DNA from 4 places in the Mesorhizobium sp. M1295 genome. Region 3 is predicted to be linked to each of the others. Evidence: predicted binding sites of a transcription regulator. Region 3 holds the regulator's gene; each other region holds the start of a gene.

Evidence for each region. Region 3 encodes PhoB, which activates phosphate uptake and scavenging genes when phosphate is short. Its sites were predicted from a motif close to TGTCATNNANCTGTCAT; they were not measured.
Region 1: a site for PhoB is predicted at 3,797-3,813, ahead of NKH29_RS22940 (LTA synthase family protein). Genes of this name have one in related genera too.
Region 2: a site for PhoB is predicted at 4,103-4,119, ahead of NKH29_RS03575 (inorganic phosphate transporter). Genes of this name have one in related genera too.
Region 4: a site for PhoB is predicted at 1,719-1,735, ahead of NKH29_RS22465 (RNA degradosome polyphosphate kinase). Genes of this name have one in related genera too.

The regions. Positions count from the first base shown of each region.
Region 1 is NZ_JAMYLU010000017.1:151,352-157,229, forward strand. It holds gene mltG (endolytic transglycosylase MltG) at 1-29, opposite strand, end outside; gene fabF (beta-ketoacyl-ACP synthase II) at 123-1,385, opposite strand; gene NKH29_RS22925 (acyl carrier protein) at 1,420-1,656, opposite strand; gene fabG (3-oxoacyl-[acyl-carrier-protein] reductase) at 1,844-2,581, opposite strand; gene fabD (ACP S-malonyltransferase) at 2,642-3,607, opposite strand; gene NKH29_RS22940 (LTA synthase family protein) at 3,854-5,779, shown strand; gene NKH29_RS22945 (pilus assembly protein TadG-related protein) at 5,819-5,878, opposite strand, start outside.
Region 2 is NZ_JAMYLU010000002.1:105,824-111,701, forward strand. It holds gene NKH29_RS03555 (M3 family metallopeptidase) at 1-10, opposite strand, end outside; gene NKH29_RS03560 (hypothetical protein) at 101-511, opposite strand; gene NKH29_RS03565 (carbonic anhydrase) at 523-1,167, opposite strand; gene NKH29_RS03570 (transporter) at 1,335-2,360, opposite strand; gene NKH29_RS03575 (inorganic phosphate transporter) at 2,445-4,049, opposite strand; gene NKH29_RS03580 (TetR/AcrR family transcriptional regulator) at 4,170-4,706, opposite strand; gene NKH29_RS03585 (efflux RND transporter periplasmic adaptor subunit) at 4,857-5,878, shown strand, end outside.
Region 3 is NZ_JAMYLU010000002.1:391,016-396,893, forward strand. It holds gene pstB (phosphate ABC transporter ATP-binding protein PstB) at 1-663, shown strand, start outside; gene phoU (phosphate signaling complex protein PhoU) at 696-1,403, shown strand; gene phoB (phosphate regulon transcriptional regulator PhoB) at 1,420-2,109, shown strand; gene NKH29_RS05025 (ROK family protein) at 2,119-3,363, opposite strand; gene xylF (D-xylose ABC transporter substrate-binding protein) at 3,650-4,690, shown strand; gene NKH29_RS05035 (sugar ABC transporter permease) at 4,833-5,878, shown strand, end outside.
Region 4 is NZ_JAMYLU010000017.1:71,339-77,216, forward strand. It holds gene NKH29_RS22465 (RNA degradosome polyphosphate kinase) at 1-1,645, opposite strand, end outside; gene NKH29_RS22470 (zinc-finger domain-containing protein) at 1,796-2,041, shown strand; gene NKH29_RS22475 (FAD-dependent monooxygenase) at 2,061-3,266, shown strand; gene NKH29_RS22480 (TIGR02117 family protein) at 3,460-4,131, opposite strand; gene NKH29_RS22485 (metal-sensing transcriptional repressor) at 4,235-4,498, shown strand; gene NKH29_RS22490 (cation diffusion facilitator family transporter) at 4,495-5,523, shown strand; gene NKH29_RS22495 (HoxN/HupN/NixA family nickel/cobalt transporter) at 5,554-5,878, shown strand, end outside.

The DNA.
Region 1 (5,878 bases), on a different contig from region 3:
TCCCCGTTATCGGCCGGATTTGTGTTCATAGTGCCCTACCAATTGATCTTGCGACGAATCCCCTCGGGCAGAGTAGGGGCGAATATGGCAAAATTGACGGCAGACGCAAACCGGCGGAGCGGTCAGCCATTGTAGCGCTGGAAGACGAGCGAGGCGTTGGTGCCACCGAAGCCGAAGGAGTTGGACAGCGCCACGTCGATCTGCCGGGCTCGCGGCTTGTGCGGCACAAGGTCAATCGCCGTTTCGCGCTCCGGATTGTCGAGATTGATGGTCGGCGGCGCGATGTTGTCGCGAATGGCGAGGATCGAAAAGATCGCCTCGGCAGCACCAGCCGCGCCCAGCAGGTGGCCAATCGACGATTTCGTCGACGACATCGATATCTTCGAGGCGGCGTTGCCGACCAGCCGCTCGACGGCGCCGAGTTCGATCGTATCGGCCATGGTCGAGGTGCCGTGGGCGTTGATGTAGTCGACATCGGCGGGCGTCAGCTTCGCCCGGTTCAGCGCCGCCGTCATGCAACGGAAAGCGCCGTCGCCGTCCTCGGCTGGCGCGGTGATGTGATAGGCGTCACCGGTCAGGCCGTAGCCGGTGACCTCGGCATAGATCTTGGCGCCGCGGGCCTTGGCGTGTTCGAGCTCCTCGAGCACGACAACACCGGCGCCCTCGCCCATGACGAAACCGTCGCGATCGCGATCATAGGGGCGCGAGGCCGTTTGCGGCGCGTCGTTGCGGTCGGTGGAGAGCGCGCGGCAAGCCGCGAACCCAGCGATCGAAAGCCTCGTCACCGGCGCTTCGGCGCCGCCTGCGACCATAACGTCGGCATCGCCCCATATGATCAGCCGGGCGGCATCGCCGATGGCGTGCGCACCGGTCGAGCAAGCGGTGACGACGGCATGGTTGGGGCCTTTCAGCCCATGCCGGATCGAGACCTGGCCGGACACGAGGTTGATGATTTGGCCGGGGATGAAGAACGGGCTGATGCGGCGCGGACCGCGTTCCTTGAGGATCATCGCATTCTCGGCGATGCCTTCGATGCCGCCGATGCCGGAACCGATCAGCACGCCGGTGGCGCACTGTTCCTCATGCGTCTTCGGCTGCCAGCCGGAATCCTTGAGCGCCTCGTCGGCGGCCGCGATCCCGTACAGGATGAAGTCGCCGATCTTGCGCAGTTCCTTCGGCTCGAGAACGGCTTCAGGATTGAAAGTGGCATTGGAGCCGTCACCGCGCGGAATGACGTGGGCGACCTTGCAGGCAAGGTCTTCCACCTCGAATTCGGTGATGCGCTTGGCTGCACTGCGGCCGGTCAGAAGCTCATTCCAGCTGTGCTCGAAGCCCATGCCGAACGGCGAAAGCAGCCCAAGGCCCGTGACGACGACACGCCTCATCGCAGGTCCTCCCCGGTGATGACTGCAAATAGCGTCAGGCGGAGGCCTTGTCGATGTATTTCACCGCATCGCCAACAGTCAGGATGGTCTCGGCCGCATCGTCGGGGATTTCGACGCCGAACTCTTCTTCGAACGCCATGACAAGTTCGACCGTGTCGAGGCTGTCCGCGCCCAGATCATCGATGAAGCTCGCCTGCTCCGTCACCTTGTCGGCATCGACGCCAAGGTGCTCGATGACAATCTTCTTGACGCGCTCTGCGGTGTCACTCATTTGGGCATCCTCGTCTTTTGGTTGTCTGTCTTCGTTAGCGGGCAGAATGCCGCTAATCAAGCTGAAAGATGGTCCTGCCGGAAACGCAGCGGAACAGGACCGGTTTTTGCCCGAACCGCCGGGTTGCGGGCGGCATTACACGAAAAATCCCGTGCATCCAAGACGGAATGAAGCGTTTTCCCAAGTGTTAGATCATTGCCATGCCGCCATTGACATGAACGGTCTGGCCGGTGACGTAGGCCGCCTCATTGGAAGCGAGGTAGGCGACGGCAGAGGCGACTTCGGCGCCCGTGCCCATGCGCCGCGTCGGGATCGCCGCCATGATCGCCTCTTTCTGCTTGTCGTTGAGCTTGTCGGTCATCGCCGATTCGATGAAGCCCGGGGCGACGCAGTTGACGGTTATATTGCGGGTGGCGATCTCCTGCGCCAGCGATTTGGAAAAGCCGATCATTCCGGCTTTGGAGGCGCAATAATTGGCCTGGCCGGGATTGCCGGTGACGCCGACCACTGAAGTGATGTTGATGATGCGGCCATGGCGGCGCCGCATCATCGGATGGGTAAGCTCGCGGGTCAGCCGGAACACGGCGGTCAAGTTGACCTCGATCACGCTATCCCAGTCGGCATCAGCCATGCGTACGAACAACCCGTCCTTCGTGATGCCGGCATTGTTGACGAGGATGTCGACGCCTTCGAGATCGGCCTCCGCCTTCTGGCCAAGCGCCTTGACCTCGTCGCGATTGGAAAGATTGGCCGGAAACAGCTTGACCCGGTCGCCCAGTTCGGCGGCCAGCGCCTCCAGTTTCTCGATACGCGTGCCGTGCAGGCCGACGATGGCGCCCTGGCCATGCAGCACGCGGGCGATCGCCTCGCCGATGCCCCCCGATGCGCCGGTGACGAGCGCCTTGCGGCCGGTCAATTCGAACATTTTTGTCTCCTGATCTGAGCGAACACCCTTCGCACGGAGCGGGGTCAAATCGCCAGTTGATTATGCAAGCGCCGCCAGCGCCGCCTCGACATCCGCCGCGGATCCGATTGCACTGGTGGCAATATCGCGGTTAATGCGCCGCGCCAGCCCCGACAGAACCTTGCCGGCGCCTACTTCATATAGCGTCGCAACGCCATTCGCGCCGAACCACTCCACCGTTTCGCGCCAGCGCACGCGCCCGATCACCTGTTCGACGAGGCGGCGGGCGATCTCGTCGGGATCGCTCGTCGGGGTCACCGTAACATTGGAGACCAGCGGCACGGCCGGTGCACTCTTCGTCACGGCGGCCAGTGCCTCCCGCATGATCTCGGCCGCCGGCTTCATCAATGCCGAATGGAAGGGCGCCGAAACCTGCAGCATGAGCGCCCGCTTGGCGCCCTTCTCCGTGCATAGCTTCGCCGCCAGTTCGACCGCCGACCTGGCGCCGGAGATTACCAGCTGGCCGCCGCCATTATCATTGGCGATCTGGCAAACCAAGGCTTGCGCGGGATCTTTGGCCGCGCCTTGGGCAGCCTCTGCGCAGGCGGCTTCGACGTCGGCTTGTTCCAGCCCGATGATCGCCGCCATGGCGCCCTCGCCGGCCGGTACCGCCGCCTGCATGGCGTTACCCCGGATGCGCAACAGTCGGGCGGCGTCGGCGACCGAAACGAAACCGGCGGCCGCAAGTGCCGAATATTCGCCAAGCGAGTGGCCGGCGACATAGGTGACCTTGCCTTTCAGGGAGAAGCCGCGCGCCTCCAACGCCCGGATTGCGGCAAGCGACACCGCCATCAGCGCCGGCTGGGCATTGGCGGTCAGCGTCAGCGTCTCTTCCGGGCCTTCCCAGATAAGCTTCGATAGATTTTCGCCGAGCGCATCATCGACTTCCTCGAAGATCCGCCGCGATTCAACAAAGGTATCGGCAAGGTCCTTGCCCATGCCGACAGCCTGGCTGCCCTGCCCCGGAAAGGTGAATGCGATGGCCATCGGCGGCTCCCAGCTGCTGGTTCTCGTTGCCTGTGACGCAAGGCGTGCGGCCAAGTCAAGTCCAACCTTGACCGCGCAACGTCGGCCGAGTGCCTGTTTCGGCAGGCTTTTTGGCGATCACTCATGATGAAAACCGCTCACGATTTGTTTGCTGGCTCTTCTTATTTCCGCCACAGGCGCTAGCTTTGCGTGACAGTTCGATGACAGTCGAGTGACGCTTTTGTTGCGGGCCGGGGAACTATCGCAGTGGCAAAGACCAAGAAGAGCGCAGCCGAGGCCGCGCCACAGTTTCTCGAAGGCGATCCGGCCACCGGCTATCTGCCAGGGCGCAAATGGCCTGTCATCCGCTATGGCTTCATCAGCCTGTTGGCCGCGGCCATCCTGGTGTTCGCTATCGAATTGATCGTGCGCGGCAACTTTGCCGGCACCATCGACTTCTTTCTGCAGCCCTTCAAACCCGGCTGGACCACAATCATCATTTTTGCGTTGATCCTCATAGGGCTCGACGCCGTGCTCGGCCGCAGCCATCAGAGCCTGATGATCCTCGCGCCGCTGACGTTGTCGCTGGCGTTCGTCGGCCACCAGAAGTCGCTCTATCTCGGCGATCCGCTCTATCCGACTGATTTCCTCTATTCTCGGCAGATCGTGGCGCTGATGCCGCTCCTGGTACGCGATCGCCCGGGAACCGCCATTGCCCTGGCGATCGGCGTCGTCGGCGGGCTGTCGCTTCTCGTCTATGGCTGGCGGCTATGGCGCCGCCGCGTTCCGGCGCTCAGCCACAAGGGCCGCCTTGCCCGACTGACGCTGACAGTGCCGCTGATCGCCTTCTTCGTCTCCATCATGGACTATGCCACTTTCTCATGGACGCGCGACCGGCTGCAGATCATCCCGATCATGTGGGACCAGAAGGAAAACTATGCCTCGAACGGTTTTGCGCTCGCATTCGCGCTGAACGTCCCGATGGCCCATGTCTCGGCGCCGCCCGGCTATTCCGGCAAGGCGATCGAAGCGATCGGCAAACCGCAGGTGACGGCCTCGGTACCCGCCGAGAAGCCCGACATCATCGTCGTCATGAGCGAATCCTTCTGGGATCCGACCAAGCTGCCCGGCGTCACCATCACGCCCGACCCTATCCCCAATGTGCGGGCACTGCGCACGGGCTACATGTTCTCGCCCGAATTCGGCGGCATGACGGCCAACATCGAGTTCGAGGCCCTGACCGGCTTTTCCAACGCCTTCCTGCCGGCGGGCAGTATTCCCTACCAGCAATATGTGCGGACACCTACCCCGTCGCTGGCGACCTTCCTGAAAAGTCAGGGCTACCGGGCGCGCGCCATCCATCCCGGCACCAACTGGTTCTGGAACCGGGGAGCCGTCTATGCCGATTTCGGCTTCAACGACTTCAAGTCCGAGGAGACGTTGCCGCCCATGCAAAAACGCGGACCGCTCGCGTCGGACGCAGCGATGACCGACGAGATCATCCACGAGGCCGATACCAGCGCCGAGCCGGTCTTCTTTTTCGCCGTCAGCCTGCAGAACCACGGGCCGTATGAGCCCTATCGCTATAACAATCCGACCCATAAGGTGCAGGCGCCGATCAGCCAATGGGCACGTGAATCGCTGTTGAGCTACGCCGAAGGCTCTTCCGACGCGGACCGTGGCCTCGAGCGGCTGATCGAATGGGCGAAGAAACGCCAGCGGCCGACGGTCATCGCCTTCTTCGGCGACCATCTGCCGCCGCTTGGGCCGGTCTACGTCGAGACCGGTTTCCTGAAGGACAATGTCGCGCCGCGCAAGGAGGCGGCCGACCTGATGCTGCTGCACCACCAGACGCCGCTGATCGTCTGGTCAAACCGCAGCGGCCCGGCCGAGGATCTCGGCGCCGTCAGCCCAGCCTTCCTGCCCTATCATATCCTGAAGACTGCCGGCATCAGTCATCCCTATTACACCGGCTTCCTCGGCCAGTTGCGGGAGCACTACCGCGTCATCGACCGCAATTTGCTGTTGGCACCGGCGGGCGACGCCACCCCCGATTGGTCGCGTCAGAAAGAGATCGACCCGGCAATCCGCGACTTCCGTCTGCTGCAGTACGACATGATGTTCGGCAAGCGCCATGCGGCGCCCGATTTCTTCCCCGAAACCACACGCAAAGTGGCTGCGCACACGAGTTGAGCAGCGGCGGCGGAACGGCCGTTGGGCGACTGACGTCGTTCAGTTCGTCAAGTGCAGGTGCGAAATCGAGCTTCCGATTTTCAGGAACACGCTTTCGAG
Region 2 (5,878 bases), 290 kb from region 3:
GCATGGGCAAACTTTCGCTGGATGGCGGGAGGAGGCGGATCGTCACCGATGTAGGACGCCGGCCGGCTCCACGCAACAGCACGCCCCGTTCATGATTTCCTCAGTAGCCGTCGCAGTTTTCCGCGATCGCGGCTTGCGAACTGGCGGTGATCTGGTCGTTGGCGACCGCAAAGGTCTCCTGCATCAGCATGTCGTTGCTGGGAAAATCATAGCAGGCGATCACAGTGGTGACGCCGCCCTCGGTCTTCTCGATCCGGTGGCGGATTTCGGCGCCGGCGACGGCGCCTTGCCACTCGGCGATCGAAGCGATGAATTCCTGCTTGCTTTGCACGACGCCGAGGTCGTCGAGCTTGATGCGGACGTCGTCGGCGAGCAGGTCCGACAATTCGGTGCGGTCGGCGACGAGCAGTGCCGAATACCAGCGGTCGATGATCGCGCTGTCGTCGGCGCGGGCGAAATCTGCCGAGCACAGCAGTGCTGCCGCCGCGAACGCGACCGGAATTCGCACCATGCCCTTGTCTCCTACTCCGTCTCCGGCCGCTCGAAATCGCCGGTCTCCTTGTTCATCACCCAAAGCTCACCGGTCGAAATATCGAACCAGGCGCCGTGCAGCGATAGCCGCCCCTTGCCTTCGAGGATCGAGACGCAAGGGAAGGTACGCAGATTGGCGATGGAATATCGGATCGATATGCGCTCCAGCGCGGTCTGGCGCTCGGTCGCGGTCATGAAGGTGCTGGACGATACGGTCTCGGCCGCCGGCGCGATCAGGCTCATCCATTTGCCGATGAAATCACCCGGCGACAACGGCGCGGCCGTGGTGTCGAGTGCCGCGCGGATGCCGCCGCAGCGGCCGTGGCCCATCACCACGATGTTCTTGACCTTGAGGCTCTGCACGGCAAATTCGAGCGCTGCCGATGTCGAGTGGAACTGATCGTCGGGCGCATAGGGCGGCACCAGATTGCCGACATTGCGCAGCACGAACAGTTCGCCCGGCCCAGCATCGAAGATCGCTTCGGGCGCGGCGCGGGAATCGCAGCACGCGACGATCATAGTTTCCGGTGCCTGGCCTTCCCGGGCCAGTGCGCGATAACGCCCGCTTTCGGTCAGATAGCGGCCACTCATGAAATTGCGGTAGCCGGTGAGAAGATGCTCGGGAAGATGGGGCATGGGCAGCGGCGGGAGCCTTTCCGGGTTAAAGGCACGGTTCAATCCCGAAAGGCTCTAGCGCATCGGCCCGAAAATCGGAACCGATTTTCGGAAGGCGGGACGGCGTGGTTTCGACGTGCCAGCCCGTACTTTGCATACAGGCGAACGAACGCCGCCATTAGTCGGCCTCAGAACCGCAGTTTGGCGCCGGCGCATAGTAGAAGCCAGTAGAACAGGCCGGTCGCGCCGACCGCCAGCAGCATCGCCAGGATGAAGCCGCTGGGGCTGTCGGTGAATGGCAGCCCGCCGGTGTTCATGCCGAATATGCCGACGATCAGGGTGCCCGGCAAAAGCAGTGCGCTCATCACTGCCAGCGCCTTGAGGCTGCGGTTCGATTCGTCGGCAAGCTCGGCCGCAAGCTCCTCCTGCAGCAGCCTTGCCCGGTCGTTGATCATGACGACCTCGCGGTCGAGCCGTTCCAGGCGGGCAGCAAGCCGGCGCAGAACTTCATGTGCGCCGGCGGAAAGGTTCCAGGCGGAACGGTCTTCATCCTGGAAAAGTGCTGCCAGGGCCGAGATCGGCCGATGCAAGGATACGGCAAGGCGGCGCACATCCTTCAGCTGTCGTCTTTCGTCGGCAAGTCGCTCGGTCACGAGATGGTCCTCGACCGCATCGAGCCGCTTCGTCGCCGCGGCGAGCCGCAGGCTGGTGGTCTTGCAAAAAGCCATGACCAGCGTTTCGAACAGCTCGAATGCTGTGGCGGGCCGCAGCCCCGCGGCAAGGGCGGTGTGCACTTCCTCCACCGCCGCGAGCGGATGGCGGCGGCCGGTGACCAGCAGCCGCTCCGAGACCGCAAAATGCAATCTGCCGATGGTCGTCGACTGATGGGCGATCTCGCCATGCAGGTCGGCGGAAATGCCGTGGACGACGCCATTCTCATGCGCCAGCACCAGGCTGTCCTCATGTCCTTCGAGGATTGCATGAGCCGACGCCGGCAGCGCGCAGGCATGGCTGACCCAGGAATGGGCGCGCCGGTCGACAAGGTCGACATGCAGCCAGACCCAGCCGTCCAGTGAGGCCAGCGCGGCCTCTGTGTCCCGGGGCGCCAGCGATTCGGGAGCTTTGCCGGGAGCGGCATGATAGGCCCAGACCAGCCCGGGGGCATGATGCTGGTCGTCCGCGGCAAGCAATGTCAGATGCGATGCGTCATTCATGGCCGCCGCCGAGACAATGCACGTTCAGGATCTGGGCGGCGCCGGAGCCGGCGCCGCGACATTCTGGCCAAGTCCTATCCCCGCTCAGAATATCTGGCGGAAGATGACGAACAGCACGAAGGCAAGACAGATGGAGACCGGAAGGGTCAGTATCCAGGCCATCAGCATGTTGCGCACTGTCGACCATTGCAGGCCCGAGCCGTTCGCCGCCATGGTGCCGGCAACGCCCGACGACAGCACATGGGTGGTCGAGACCGGCAGGCCGAGATAGTCGGCCGATGCGATGGTCGCCATTGCAACAAGCTCTGCGGACGCACCCTGGCCGTAGGTCAGATGGCTTTTGCCGATCTTCTCGCCGACGGTGACGACGATGCGCTTCCAGCCGACCATGGTGCCGAGGCCGAGCGCCAGCGCGATGGCGACCTTGACCCAGAGCGGGATGAACTTCGTCGCGTTGTCGACCGCCTTGTGATAGGTCGTCACCGCCTTCAGGTCGTCGGCCTCCATCGGCAGCAGCTTCTTCTTGTCGATCAGTTTCAGCGCTTCACCGATAAGATAGATGTTGTTGCGGGCGTTGCTGACCAGCGTTGTCGGCAGCTTTTCCACGGACGGATAGGGCGACAACATTGCGCTAGTGTCGTGGATGAAGCTCTGCAGCGCAGGCGTGGTCTCGTCCTTCCAGGTCTTGGTGCGAACGGCGTCACCGACCACGGTCGCCGCGTCGGTCACGGCGACGCCGGGCTTGACGTATTTGCCGAGTACCGTTTCGACCTGCGTCGCCGCCGATTTGTAGGCTTCGAGATAATTGATATCCGGCGTGCGGTTCAGCGCGAAGGCGGTCGGCACCACGCCGATCAGGATGAGCATGATGAGGCCCATGCCCTTTTGCCCGTCATTGGAGCCGTGGGCAAAGCTGACGCCGGTGCAGGTGAAGATAAGCAGCGCCCGGATCCACAGCGGCGGCGGGGCGCTCGACTTCGGCGCCTCGTAAAGCTCGCGGTTCCTGACCAGCAGCTTCATCACCAGAAGCAGCAGCCCAGCCAGGCAAAACCCGACCAGCGGCGAGATCAGAAGCGACAGGCCGACATTGCTTGCCTGCGACCAGTCGATGCCGCTGGTGATGGAACCGGCCGGCGCCGTGAACTGGTTGGCGAGGCCGACGCCGATGATCGAACCGATCAGCGTGTGCGAGCTCGAGGCAGGCAGGCCGAGATACCAGGTTCCGAGGTTCCACATGATCGCTGCGACCAGCAGCGCAAAGACCATGGCCAGCCCGGAGCTCGATCCGACCTGAAGGATCAGTTCGACCGGTAACAGCGAAATAATGCCGAAGGCGACCGCCCCGCTGGCGGTGAGCACGCCGAGGAAGTTGAAAAAGCCGGACCACATCACTGCAAGCTCGGCCGGCATGGAATGGGTGTAGATCACCGTTGCCACCGCATTGGCGGTGTCGTGAAAACCGTTGACGAATTCGAAGCCGAGCGCGATCAGCAGCGCCAGGCCAAGCAGAATCCACGGCACCGCGACGGTGCTGGTCAGGTCCTGGCTGAGCGCGTAGCCGACATAGGCAAGGCCGCCCAGGATGATGACGGCAAAGGCCGGCAGAAACCATTTGCCGGTGCTGTTTGGCCGGTCGAGCGGATGCTCCGGCCTTGGAATTCCTGCTTCGCTGGAAACAATATCGACCATACCCCACTCCTCTTGCGTTGCAGCAAAGAATGGGAGGACGCTATGTCGGCACAATGAAGCCTGTGTGACGGCAGAGCACTTTGAGATTGGAGCAGATAGTGCTGGACGGTGGTTCCTGATCTATTCCGCGATCTCCAGCAGGGTCGATATCAGCAACCGGCGCTCGTCGGCGGAGAGAATGTCCGAACCGAACAGGTTCATGCTGCGAAGCCCTTCGATAGCGAGATAGCAGACCAGCAGCGCCTTGAGATTCGGCGTCTCCTCCTTCAGCCGCTCGAACACTTGCCGCCTGAACGATTTTATCGGCGTCAGGAAATCGGGATCCTCGGCAATCGCCGAAAATATCCAGGTCGCCGACGGTTTCGACTCCTCGGCATGCTCGGCCGAAAGCCTGATATAGGCCGCAAGCGGGCTCTCACCGCTGACGCCGTTGGTGCGGGCGGCCTCAAGCGCCTGTTGGAACGCGCTGAGATAATCCTCCACCAGCGCCTGCATCAATTTCGCCTTGGTCGGGAAATTGTAGAGAAGACCACCCTTCGACACGCCGGCACGGCTGGCGACCGCATCCAGCGACAGGCTGCCGGGACCCGTCTCGCGCGCCACGTCGGCGGCGGCGGCGAGGATCTTCTCGCGCGAATTTGTTCTGCGGGCCTTCATCAATCGTTCCCCATTCATTAGCTTAAGCGGAATTGACAAGACCGTCCAGACGGTACAGTAAGATTGCCGTCATTTGAAATTGGGACCAGTCACAGGTATGTGTTCCGGTCATCCGACCGTTATGCTGGGCCATGGCCGAGGGGACTGTTCGTGATCAAGCGCTTCATCATCGCCTTCATTCTGCTCGTGCTGGTGTGCGGCGGCATCGTCGGCTTCAACCTGTTCCGCGACAATGCGATCAAACAGTTTTTCGCCACCATGAAGCCGCCGGCCGCGACCGTGTCGACGGTCATCGTCAAACCGATGTCCTGGACGCCCGGCGTCGAGGCGATCGGTACTGTCAGTGCCGTGCGCGGCGTCGACCTGACCGTCGAAACCGCGGGTATCGTCAAGGACATCCAGTTTCATGCCAATCAGAAGGTCGCCGCCAACGCCGTGCTGCTGCAGCTCGACGATGCCGTCGAGCGGGCCGACCTCGTGGCGTCGAAGGCGCAAGCCACATCCGACCAGACGACGCTGATGCGCGCTCTTGAGCTGCAGAAGCGCGGGGTCGGCACCGACGCTACGCTGGACACGGCGCAGGCGGCAGCATCGGTCTCCTCCGCGCAGGTAAACAAGCTGCAAGCGGTGCTCGACCAAAAGCAGTTGACGGCCCCTTTCAAGGGCACCGTCGGTATTCCGAAAATCGACATTGGCCAGTATCTCACACCCGGCACCGCCGTGGTGACCTTGCAGGACATGGACACGATGCGTGTCGATTTCACCGTGCCGGAGCAGCAGCTTCCGCTGCTGAAGATCGGACAGACGGTGCGGCTGGGCATTGGCGGCGGCGACATGCCGTTCGCCGGCATCATCCGCGGTATCGATCCGAAGATCGACCCGACGAGCCGGCTGGTGACGGTGAGGGCGGAGGTCGCCAATCCTGAAGGCAAGCTGACGCCCGGCCAGTTCGTCCAGGTGCGTGTCGAACTGCCGGAGGAGAACAACGTGCTGGCGCTGCCGCAGACTGCGCTGACCTCCAGCCTGTACGGTGACTTCGTCTTCGTGGTGCGCCCGGCCAAATCCGCAGAAGTCAACGGCGCGGCTCCCGAGGCAAAGCCGGAAGAAAAACCAGCCGCGGATGCTGCCAAGCCCGCTGCCGAAGCACCCGCGGCAAAACCCGAAGAAAAGCC
Region 3 (5,878 bases):
GTCACTGCCTTCATCGGCCCTTCGGGCTGCGGGAAATCGACGCTGCTGCGTGTGTTCAACCGCATCTACGAACTCTACCCGAAGCAGACAGCCGAGGGCCAGGTGCTGCTCGACGGCAAGAACATTCTCGACCGCTCGCAGGACCTCAATCTCCTGAGGACCAAGATCGGCATGGTGTTCCAGAAGCCGACGCCGTTCCCGATGTCGATCTACGAGAACATCGCCTTCGGCGTCAGGCTTTATGAGAATCTGGGCAAGTCCGAAATGGACGGCCGCGTCGAACAAGCGTTGAAGCGGGCCGCGCTGTGGGGCGAGGTCAAGGACAAGCTCAACGCCAGCGGCTTGAGCCTGTCAGGCGGCCAGCAGCAGCGGCTTTGTATTGCCCGCACCGTGGCGGTGAAGCCGGAAGTCATTCTGCTCGACGAGCCGGCTTCGGCACTCGACCCGCTGTCGACCGCCAAGATCGAGGAACTGATCGACGAATTGCAAGCCGACTACACGATCGTCATCGTCACCCACAACATGCAGCAGGCGGCGCGCGTATCGCGCCAGACCGCCTTCATGTATCTGGGTGAACTGGTAGAGTTCGACCGGACCGAGAAGATCTTCACGTCGCCCCGCGAGAAGCGCACGCAGGATTACATCACCGGCCGCTTCGGCTGAGCCGTTCCGATCACGCATATGAGGACAGGACCATGGGCGAACACACAGTCGCTTCTTTCGACGAGGATCTCGAGCAGATCAGCAAGCTGATCCGCGACATGGCCGACCTCGCCGGTTCGATGGTCGGCGGGGCGACCAAGGCCCTGTTGAATTCTGACAACGTGCTGGCGCAACGCGTCGTTTCCGACGATGCCATCATGGATGCGCGTCAACGCGAACTGGACGACCGCGCCATCACCCTGATCGCCAAGCGCCAGCCGATGGCCCACGATCTGCGCCATGTCGTCGGGGCGATCCGCATGGCCGGCGATCTCGAACGCATCGGCGACCTTGCCAAGAATATCGCCAAGCGTGTGAGTGCGGTCGGCCTTAGCGTCACACCGCGCGACCTATCGCATTCCATCGATGCGATGGCGCAGCTGGTGCTCATCCAGGTGCAGGGCGTCATCGAGGAGTATGCTGCAGGCGATGCGGCCGCGTTGGCCAAGCTACGCGCCGCCGACGAGCGCATCGACGTCAAATATACGTCGGTGTTCCGCGAACTGTTGACCTACATGATGGAAGACCCGCGCAACATCACCGCTTGCACGCATCTGCTGTTCTGCGCCAAGAATCTGGAGCGGATCGGCGACCATGTCACCAACATCGCCGAAAATGCGTATTATGTGCTGACCGGCGAGCAATTGCCGGTCAATCGTCCGAAGCAAGACGAAACGACAATGTCCGCACCGGCGACATGATGGGGGTGCCCAGCCGATGATCGCACCACGCATAATGGTGGTGGAGGACGAGGAGCCGTTGGGTGTGCTGCTCCGCTACAATCTCGAATCCGAAGGCTACCAGGTCGAGGTGGTGACACGCGGCGACGAAGCCGAGATCCGTTTGCAGGAGAATGTGCCCGATCTTCTGGTGCTCGACTGGATGATACCAGCGGTTTCCGGCATCGAGCTCTGCCGCCGGTTGCGGGTGCGCCCCGAAACCGAACGGCTGCCGATCATCATGCTGACCGCGCGCGGCGAGGAGAGCGACCGGGTACGCGGTCTTTCGACCGGCGCCGACGACTATCTGGTCAAACCGTTTTCGACACCGGAATTCATGGCCAGGGTCAAGGCGCTGCTGCGCCGCGCCAAGCCGGAAGTGCTGTCCAGCGTGCTGAAGGTCGGCGACATCGTGCTCGATCGCGAATCGCACAGGGTGTATCGCAAGAAGACCGAGATCCGGCTCGGGCCGACCGAATTCCGGCTGCTCGAATTCATGATGCGGCATCCGGGCCGCGTCTTCTCGCGCAGCCAGTTACTCGATAATGTCTGGGGCGAGACGATCTATATCGACGAACGCACCGTCGACGTGCATGTCGGGCGGCTGCGCAAAGCCGTCAACAACGGCCGCATGCCTGATGTCATCCGCACCATCCGCGGTGCCGGCTACGCGATCAGGGAAGATTGACCCGCCCAGTCAGGCTACGTTCTTTCTGACGCCGGGCCTCATTTGCGCGCCCGGCGCGAAAATCTGCTGGTCGACGAAGCTTAACGCCCGCATTGCACAGCCTTCGCGGATCAGCGGCAATTCGTTCGGCTCGGTATCGAAGGAGATCGAGCCCGAATGCTGGCCGCCGGCGGTCTGGGCGATGGCCTTCCGCAAGGCCGGCTCGATCAGATCAAAGGCGGCGGCACTGGCGCCGACCATTGCGACCGGTGCCGGATCGATCAGCGCGAACAGCGAGCCGAGACCGAAACCCAGCGCTTCGCCGGCCTTGCGGTAGGCTTCGCGTTCCGGCCCGTCCTTCTCGCGCGCCCGAACCGCCAGCGCGCGCATGTCGGCGTCGCTGACGTCGGCGACCGGTTGGCTGTCTTCGCTCATCTGCGTGGCGTTGCGCCAGATGGCGTAATTGCCGGCATAGGCCTCGATGCAGCCGCGCCGCCCGCAACGGCAGAGCGCGCCGCCCGGACGATGGATCATGTGGCCAAACTCGCCGCCCGAGGAATGCGTGCCGGTGAACAGCTCGCCCTTCAACACCAGCCCCATGCCGATGCCGTGCGAAAGCAGGATGGCGATGAAGTCGTCGCGATAGCGATCCGGATCGCGCCAGCGCAAAGCCACCGCCATCATATTGCAGTCGTTCTCCACCGTGGCCGGGATGCCGAATTCATCTTCCAGCATGTCGGCAAAGGCGATGTCCGTCTGCGGCGTGATCGGCGACCACAGCATGGCGCGTGCAGGGGAGTCGGTAATTCCCTGAATCGCCAGGGCGATGCGGGCGACACTGCGGACGTCAAGATCTGGATCGTCCAGCCGGCGCCGGACGATGGCCATGCATTCGCGGATCAGTTCGTCGCGCGGCATGGTCAGCGTGTCCAGCCGGCGCTGTTCCTCGGCGACCACCTGCCCCGCATAGTCGATGATGGCGGCCGACAGGAAATTCAGCGACAACACCACGGTCAGCACCGCCGCCGCTTCCGGATTGAGGGCGAGGCCGACCTGCGGACGACCGCGTTTCAACGAAACGGGTTCGCTTGCCTTGCTCTCGGCGAGGATGCCTTCCCGTATCAGGTCGGAGGAGATCGCCGATATGGTCGAATGGCTGAGGCCGGTGGTTGCGGCGATCTCCGTACGCGATGGCTGGCCGGCCCGGCGCACGGCCGAGATCACCATCGCCCGGTTGCGCCGGCGCAAATCGTCATGGCGGATTCCGACCGACATCGTTTTGCTTTCCTCCCGGTTTGCCGCGGCCGCTCATGAACCGGAAGCCGTCGGTAATGCCGACAAATAGTGTCAGATGAGGCAAATAGTGTCAGATGCAGGTGGCGCTGTCATCGTTTATTCCGAAGCTCGAAAAAACTCGCAGCAACATCAAAATCCATCAGAATCGATGTTGACAGCAGCGGGAGATCGGGCCACTATTTTTTCGAGGCTCGAAAAAATTAGCGCCTCTAAGCTGGCCTTTGGGGCCAATTGGTCACGCCGTACGCGGCGCAGGGAGGATATGATGAAGAAATTCACGACCGCCATTCTGGCGGGTGTCGCCATGACGCTGGCGCTTGCGTCGGTGGCGCAGGCTAAGGACAAGGTCATCGGCGTTTCCTGGTCGAACTTCCAGGAAGAGCGCTGGAAGACCGACGAAGCCGCAATGAAGGCGGCCATCGAGGCCGCAGGCGACAAGTATATTTCCGCCGACGCACAGTCCAATCCGGGCAAGCAGCTCACCGACGTCGAGAGCCTGATCTCGCAGGGCGCCAACGCACTGATCATCCTGGCGCAGGACGCCTCGGCGATAGGGCCGGCCGTGCAGAAGGCGCTGGACGAAGGTATTCCGGTTGTCGGCTACGACCGGCTGATCGAGAACAAGGACGTCTTTTACCTGACCTTCGACAACAAGGAAGTCGGCCGCATGCAGGCCCGCGACGTGTTCAAGGTGAAGCCGGAAGGCAACTATGTCTTCATCAAGGGCTCGGGCGCCGATCCGAATGCCGATTTCCTTTTTGCCGGTTCGATGGAAGTGCTGAAGGACGCCATCGACAGCGGCAAGATCAGGAATGTCGGCGAGGCCTATACCGACGGCTGGCTGCCGGCCAACGCCCAGAAGAACATGGAACAGTTCCTGACCGCGAACGACAACAAGGTCGATGCGGTGGTCGCCGCTAACGACGGCACTGCCGGCGGCGTCGTCGCCGCACTGACGGCGCAAGGGTTGGCTGGATCGGTTCCGGTCTCGGGCCAGGACGGCGACCACGCCGCGCTGAATCGCATCGCGCTCGGCACACAGACGGTCTCGGTGTGGAAGGACGCGCGCGAGCTCGGCAAGAACGCCGCCGAGATCGCCTCACAATTGGCCGACGGCAAGCAGATGACCGACATTGCCGGCGTGAAGGATTTCACCACGCCCGGCGGCAACACCGTAAAGTCCCTGTTCCTGACCCCGGTCGCCATCACCAAGGACAACCTCAACGTCGTCATCGACGCCGGCTGGATCAAGAAAGAAGAGGTCTGCGCGGGCGTGGCGGCGGGCGCTGTTCCGGTCTGCAACTGATCCGAGTTTCCGAGAAGTCCGAACGCCGCGGCCGCTTGCCGCGGCGTTTTTTCAAGAAAGAATTGTTTTTCCGCTTCCGGCGGATAACTTCTAGGCTGCTTCCGGCATCCGCGGCAGACGGCAACCCGGCGGGAGAAACATCATGACCGACACGACTTCCAACACGCCGGTCGACAGCTCGACGGCAGACCGGGCGCGGGAATCGGAGCTCGGCGTCGTTGCCCGATTTCTCAAGGCAACCGAACTCGACACGCGCATGCTCGGCATGGTCGGCGCGCTGCTGGTCATCTGGGTCGGGATCCACATACTGTCGGGCGGGCTCTTCCTGACGCCGCGCAATCTCTGGAACCTTTCGGTGCAGACCTCGTCGGTGGCGATCATGGTGACCGGCATGGTGCTGGTCATCGTGATGCGCAACATCGATCTTTCCGTCGGCTCCGTGGAAGGCGTGATCGGCATGGTGATGGGCGTGGCGCAGGCCGAATTCCTCGTCCGCATCATGGGATTTCAGCTTGGCAGCCCCTGGCTGTGGGTCATCGCACTGGCCGCCGGCCTGGTGCTCGGCCTGGCTATCGGAGCGTTTCAGGGTTTCATCATCGCCTATCTCCAGGTTCCTGCCTTTATCGTGACGCTCGGCGGATTGCTGGTCTGGCGCGGCATGGCGTGGCTGATCACCAGCGGGCGCACCGTTGCGCCGCTGGACAGGACCTTCCAGCTGATGGGCGGCGGACCACGGGGCTCGATCGGCGCCACCTGGAGCTGGATCGTCGGTGTCCTCGCCTGCGCGGCCGTTGCCTTCATGCTCTTCAACGGCCGCTCGCAGCGCAAGCGCTTCAACTTTCCGCTGCGCCCTGTCTGGGCGGAAAGCTTGCTCGGCGTGATAGCCTGCGCCGCCATCCTCGGCGCCGTGTGGATCGCCAATTCCTATCCTTGGCCGGTCGGCATCGTACGCCAATATGCCCAGCAGAACGGCATCACCGTTCCCGAGGGCGGGTTGTTCATCGCCCACGGCATCGCCATACCTGTGCTGATGGCCGTGGCCGCGGGCATCGTCATGACCTTCATCACCAGACGCACCCGTTTCGGCCGCTATGTCTTTGCCATAGGCGGCAATCCGGAAGCGGCCGAACTCGCCGGCATCAACACACGCTGGGTCACCATGAAGGTGTTCATGATCATGGGCGTGCT
Region 4 (5,878 bases), on a different contig from region 3:
TCCAGATGCGAGCCGGCCTGCCATCCAGCGCGTGGCCGATCTCGTCCGAAATATGCTTGAGGATGCGGTTGCGCAGCGTGAACGGCGATATGGCCAGCCGCATCTGCTCGGCCGGCTCGGCATAGCCGGTGATGAAATTGAACAATTGCGCGACATCGCGCGCGATCGTCGGATCGGTGGTGAAGAAGGACAGGTCGGTGTAGATGCGCGCGGTGACCGGGTGGTAATTGCCGGTGCCGAGATGCACGTAATTGCGTAGCCTGCCATCCTCGCGCCGCACCACCAGCGACATTTTCGCGTGGGTCTTCAGCTCGAGAAAGCCGAAGACGACCTGGACTCCGGCGCGCTCGAGGTCGCGCGCCCAGCGGATGTTGGCCTCCTCGTCGAAGCGCGCCTTGAGCTCGACCAGCGCCGTCACCGACTTGCCGGCCTCGGCGGCGTCGACCAAAGCCCGCACGATCGGGCTGTCGTTGGAGGTGCGGTAGAGCGTCTGCTTGATCGCCACCACTTCCTGATCGGCCATCGCCTGGCGCAGGAACTGCACCACCACGTCGAAGGATTCGTAGGGGTGGTGGACGATGATGTCCTTCTCGCGGATGGCGGCAAAGCAATCGCCACCATGCTCGCGGATGCGCTCCGGGAAGCGCGGATTGTAGGGCGTGAACTTCAGATCGTCGCGAGCGACGGCGACGATCTCCGAGATCTGGCTAAGCGCCAGCGGCCCGGTAAGCACGCTGATGCGGCTGGCCGAGACGCCAAGCTCGCCGGCGACGAAGTCGCGCAATTCGGACGGCATCAGCCTGTCGAACTCGATCCGGATGACCGAGCCGCGGCGGCGACGCTTCAGCGCCGTCTCGAACAGCCGCACCAGATCTTCGGATTCTTCCTCGACCTCGATATCGCTGTCGCGGATGATGCGGAACGTGCCGGAGCCCTTGACCTCATAGCCGGGGAACAGCTTGCCGATGTAGAGACTGACCGCCTCTTCGAGCGGAACGAAGCGGACGTGATGCTTGCGATCCGGCAAGCGGATGAAGCGCCTCAGCGCTACCGGCAGGCGCAAAAGCGCGCTCATTTCCTCGCCGTTCTTGCGGTGGCGCAATTGCAGCGCCATCGAGAAACCGAGATTGGGAATGAACGGAAACGGATGCGCTGGGTCGATCGACAGCGGCGTCAGGACCGGAAACACCTGCTCCTGGAAATGGTCCTCGAGCCAGGTCTTCTCGTCCTTGGTCAGCGCATCGCGGGTGATGCTCTCGATGCCTTCCTTGTTGAGCTGCAGCATCAGCGCCGAAAGGCTGTTCTGCTGGTCCTCCTGCAGGCGCTCGACCTCGCGCAGCAATTGTTCGAGCTGCTGCTCGGGGGTGCGCCCGTCCGGGCTCTTCAGCACGATGCCCTCGCGCACCTGGCCGGCAAGACCGGCGACGCGGACCATGAAGAACTCGTCGAGATTGGCCGCCGATATCGACAGGAAGCGAACGCGCTCGAGCAGCGGATGATTGGCGTTCAGCGATTCCTCGAGCACGCGCCGATTGAATTGCAGCCAGGAAAACTCGCGGTTGACGAAGCGGTCAGGATTGCCGCCTTCGCGGCTCGCAGCCTCGATGGTGATGAATTCGTTCTGGACCGGCTTCAGTTCGTTCATAGTTCCTGCTCTTCTCACACCCGTCCGCGGATTACGGTGTTAACCGGCTTAACTTATCCTCTGACAGGCTTTTGCGACAGTTTCATTTCATCGATCTTGCAAAGAGACGGGTTATGATCCAGATGCAATCGACAAGATCAGGAGACGACGATGGCAGGCGGTTCCATTCCCCATTTCCAGAACGATGCGGGCTATCCGGCAATCGACATCGGCGTCAAGGAATTCATGTGCACCGGCGCCAATCCGCCTTTCGACCATCCGCATGTATTTCTCGACATGGGCGACGACAATGAAAAGGTCTGCCCCTACTGCTCGACGCTCTATCGCTATTCGCCGAAGCTGAAGGCATTGGAAACGGTGCCGCCGGGCTGCCTTTATATCGACCAGGCCGCCTGATTCTCCTGCGACAAGCCTGATGCAGGAAACGCAGTCCCGGCAGGTCGTCATCGCCGGGGCGGGCGTTGCCGGGCTGACCGTGGCACTGGCCTTCGCCGAGCGCGGCTATCGGATAAAACTGTTCGAACAGGCGCAGCACCTCGAGGCTGCCGGCGCCGGCATCCAGTTGTCGCCCAACGCGACACGCATTCTTCGACAACTCGGCGTACTCGATCGGCTGCTGCCGACGGCGGTGCGGCCGGAGGCGGTTGTGCTCAAGGATGCCGCCACGCTGGGCGAGCTGGCGCGCGTACCGCTTGGCCCGGCCGCCGAAACGCGCTGGGGGGCACCCTATCTCGTCGCCCACCGCGCCGATCTGCAGTCAGCGCTGATGCAGCGGGTTTCGGAGCAGCCCGGGATCGAACTGGTCGCTGGCGCGCGGGTGACCGACATCGCAGCCGGACCGAAAGCTGTTGCCGTCACTGCATCGGCTGATGGCGAAACGGTCGAGGCTGGCTGTCTGCTGATCGGCGCGGATGGCGTCTGGTCGTCGGTGCGAGAACAACTGGCCCGCAAAGCGGCCGAATTCGGTAGTAGCCGGTTTTCAGGTGAGCTGGCGTGGCGCGCCACCGTCGGTGCCGACAGCCCTGCTGGCCAAGCCTTTGCAGCGATCGGTGCGCCCGATTGCGTTACCGCATTCCTCTATCCCGGCTTCCATATGGTCGCCTATCCGGTCAGCCGTGGCACTGCCTTCAACCTCGCCGCCTTCACCAGGGGCGAGCGCATCGCCGAGGGCTGGTCGGGGCATGCCAACCCCGCCATCCTCGTCAGCGCCATGCGCGGTACCGCGCCGGCGCTGGTCCGTCTGGCGAGCGAGGCGGCGCCGTGGACGGCATGGCCGATCCACACCGTCGAGCAGCGGCGGTGGACGACACCGGAAGGCGTCGCGCTGATCGGCGATGCGGCGCATGCGATGACGCCCTTTGCCGCACAGGGCGCGGCGATGGCGATCGAGGACGCGGCGACGCTTGCCGGCTTCGTTGCCACCTCGCCTGCCGATCTCAGCGGCGCGCTTGCCGCTTGGGAACAGGCGCGGCGGCCGCGCGTCGCCCAGGTCGCCCGCCGCGGCGCGGTCAACCGCCTCGCCTGGCACGCGGCCGGGCCGGTGGCGATGGCCCGCAACCTGTTCCTGGCGATGCGCTCACCCGAAAAGCTCGCCGCCGATCTTGATTGGCTTTATGGCTAGCGGGCGCGCGAGTCTGGGGATCGGCGATAAAAGCTCGATAGGCCGGCGGGACAGCGCCCCCCTCTGTCCTGCCGGACATCTCCCCCACAAGGAGGGAGATTGGCAGTTTCGGCGCCTTGCTAGGTCCTGCAACGTTAGAGATTGGCGAAAGGAGGGCTCGAAGGATCGCGGCGTTGATCAGCCGGAACCCTCTTCAATTGTGAAGCCGCATCGACAGGCCGAGCGAGGCTGGCAGCGGGTTCCACCAGCCGGTGCGCAGCCCGGCCGTGCGCAGTGCCGCCGCCGTCCAGGTGTTGCAGCCGATCAGCGCGTTGAAATGGCCATTGGCTTCGAAGAAACGATCGAAGCGGGAATAGGCCGCATTCTCGATCGGAATGGCCCCGTTCGGCCCCCGCTGGAAGCTTGCCGCAATGTAATCGAGCAGCGCCGCAAAGCGTTCGTCGCCGATGTCGAAGCCGGCGACGTCGGGATGCGGCTCGGCGATGTCGCCGGAAATGTCGACATGCATCACCGAGGCATCGACGGTCAGCGCCTTCATCACCGGCATCGGCTTCAGCTCCGACCAGGTCGGCGTCTCCAGATAGAAGGCGCGGCCGCCCCAGCCGAAGACGATGTAGCGGACCTCCGCCATGTCGGCAGGAATGCCGGCATCGACCAGGAAATGGAAGCGCCGGCGCATATCGTCGTCGACCGGGATGGCGATGTCGGTGTGGATCGGATTTTGCAGCACCAAGATGCGGTGGCTTGCGCCGATCGGATCGGCAACTGCCGCCGGCCAGAGCGGGCGCGGCAGCAGCGTGCCCAGCGCTGCGGCAAGCACTGTTGCAACGACCAGCAGGCCAAGAAAACGGGCAAGCTTCTTCATGGGAAAGGCTTAGAGCAAGCCATGCTCAAGGTGAAGCGTCTCTGGAGTTGCACGGCTGACAAAGCGCTTGACGCGTATCCTCCCCGGGAGGATATGCTCAAGCATGTCAGATCACCTCCACGCCTCGCATCCTTCCATCATAAAGCGCCTGAAGCGCGCGCAAGGTCACCTTGCGGCTGTGCTGGCCATGATCGAGGCGCATCGCCCTTGCGTTGATCTGGCGCAGCAGCTTCATGCCGTCGAAAGGGCCATCAGCAGCGCCAAGCGCGAGCTGATCAACGATCACATCGAGCATTGCCTCACGGACAGCGTGGAAACCGGCGGCAACTCGCTGGCGGAACTCAAGCAGCTGGCGAAGTATCTATGAATGCCATCGTAGCCCGCATTCTGGACTGGCTCGGGTTCGGCTCGCACGCCGCACATCATCACGGCGATCACGGTTCGCACGGTCACACCCACGGCGTCATCGATGCGACAATTGCTACCACCGACCGGGGCATCTGGGCAATCAAATGGTCGTTCGTAATCCTGGCCATCACCGCGGCGTTGCAGATGGTCGTGGTTGTGCTGTCGGGGAGCGTGGCATTGCTGGCCGACACGATCCATAACATCGGCGATGCGACAACGGCGATCCCGCTATGGATTGCGTTCGTGCTGGCGCGGCGCAAGCCGTCGCGGACCTTTACCTATGGCTTGGGCCGGGTCGAGGATCTGGCCGGCATCATCATCGTGCTCATCATCCTGTTCAGCGCTGTTGTCGCCGCCTACCAAGCCATCGACAGGCTGATCAATCCACAAGTAGTGACACACCTCGGCTGGCTGACGGCGGCGGGCATTGTCGGCTTCCTCGGCAACGAGGCGGTTGCCGTGTTCCGTATCCGCGTCGGCCGCGAAATCAACAGCGCGGCACTCATTGCCGACGGCTACCACGCCCGCACCGACGGACTTACCAGCCTTGCCGTGGTCATCGGAGCCATCGGCGTCTGGCTCGGCTTTTCCTTGGCCGACCCGATCGTCGGCCTGCTGATCACGATTGCGATCTTCGGTATCGTGTGGCAATCGGCCCGTTCGGTGCTGACCCGCATGCTGGACGGAATCGAACCCGGTGTGATGGATGAAATCCGACATGCCGCCGAGCATGTTGCGGGCGCGCATATTGTCGATGCTAAGGCGCGCTGGGTCGGTCATAGATTGCACGCCGACATCGCAATTGCCGCGGACGAAACCTTACCGCTGTCGGCGGCGAACAAGATCGCGGCAGCGCTGAAAGACGAACTGTCCCAGCATATGCCAGCCCTGGCTGAGGCGAATGTCCGGTTTTCAACGGAACGTGGAGAGAACGACCATCCGCACCCTCACGAGCACACGCATGACCACGGCCACATGCACTGACGCTCGCCGATTTTCTGCTAGTCTCGTCCGATGTTCCAGACGCTCGTCGAATTTCAGCGCACGATCTATCTGACGCTCGGCGAGCAGATCAAGCTGCTTGCGGCCGGAGGCAATTGGCTGGCATTCATGGCCTTCCTGCCGATGGGCGTCGTGTTCGGGGCTGCCCATGCGCTGACGCCGGGTCATAGCAAGGCGGTCCTGGCGACCTATCTTGCCGGTTCGGATGCGAAGGTCTCGCGCGGCCTGCTCGTGTCTATCACGCTATCGTTCACGCATGTGACGATTGCCGTTCTGATTGCGGCTCTCTCGCTGCCACTGGTCTCCATAGCATTGGGCAGCGTTGGCCGCGCTCCGC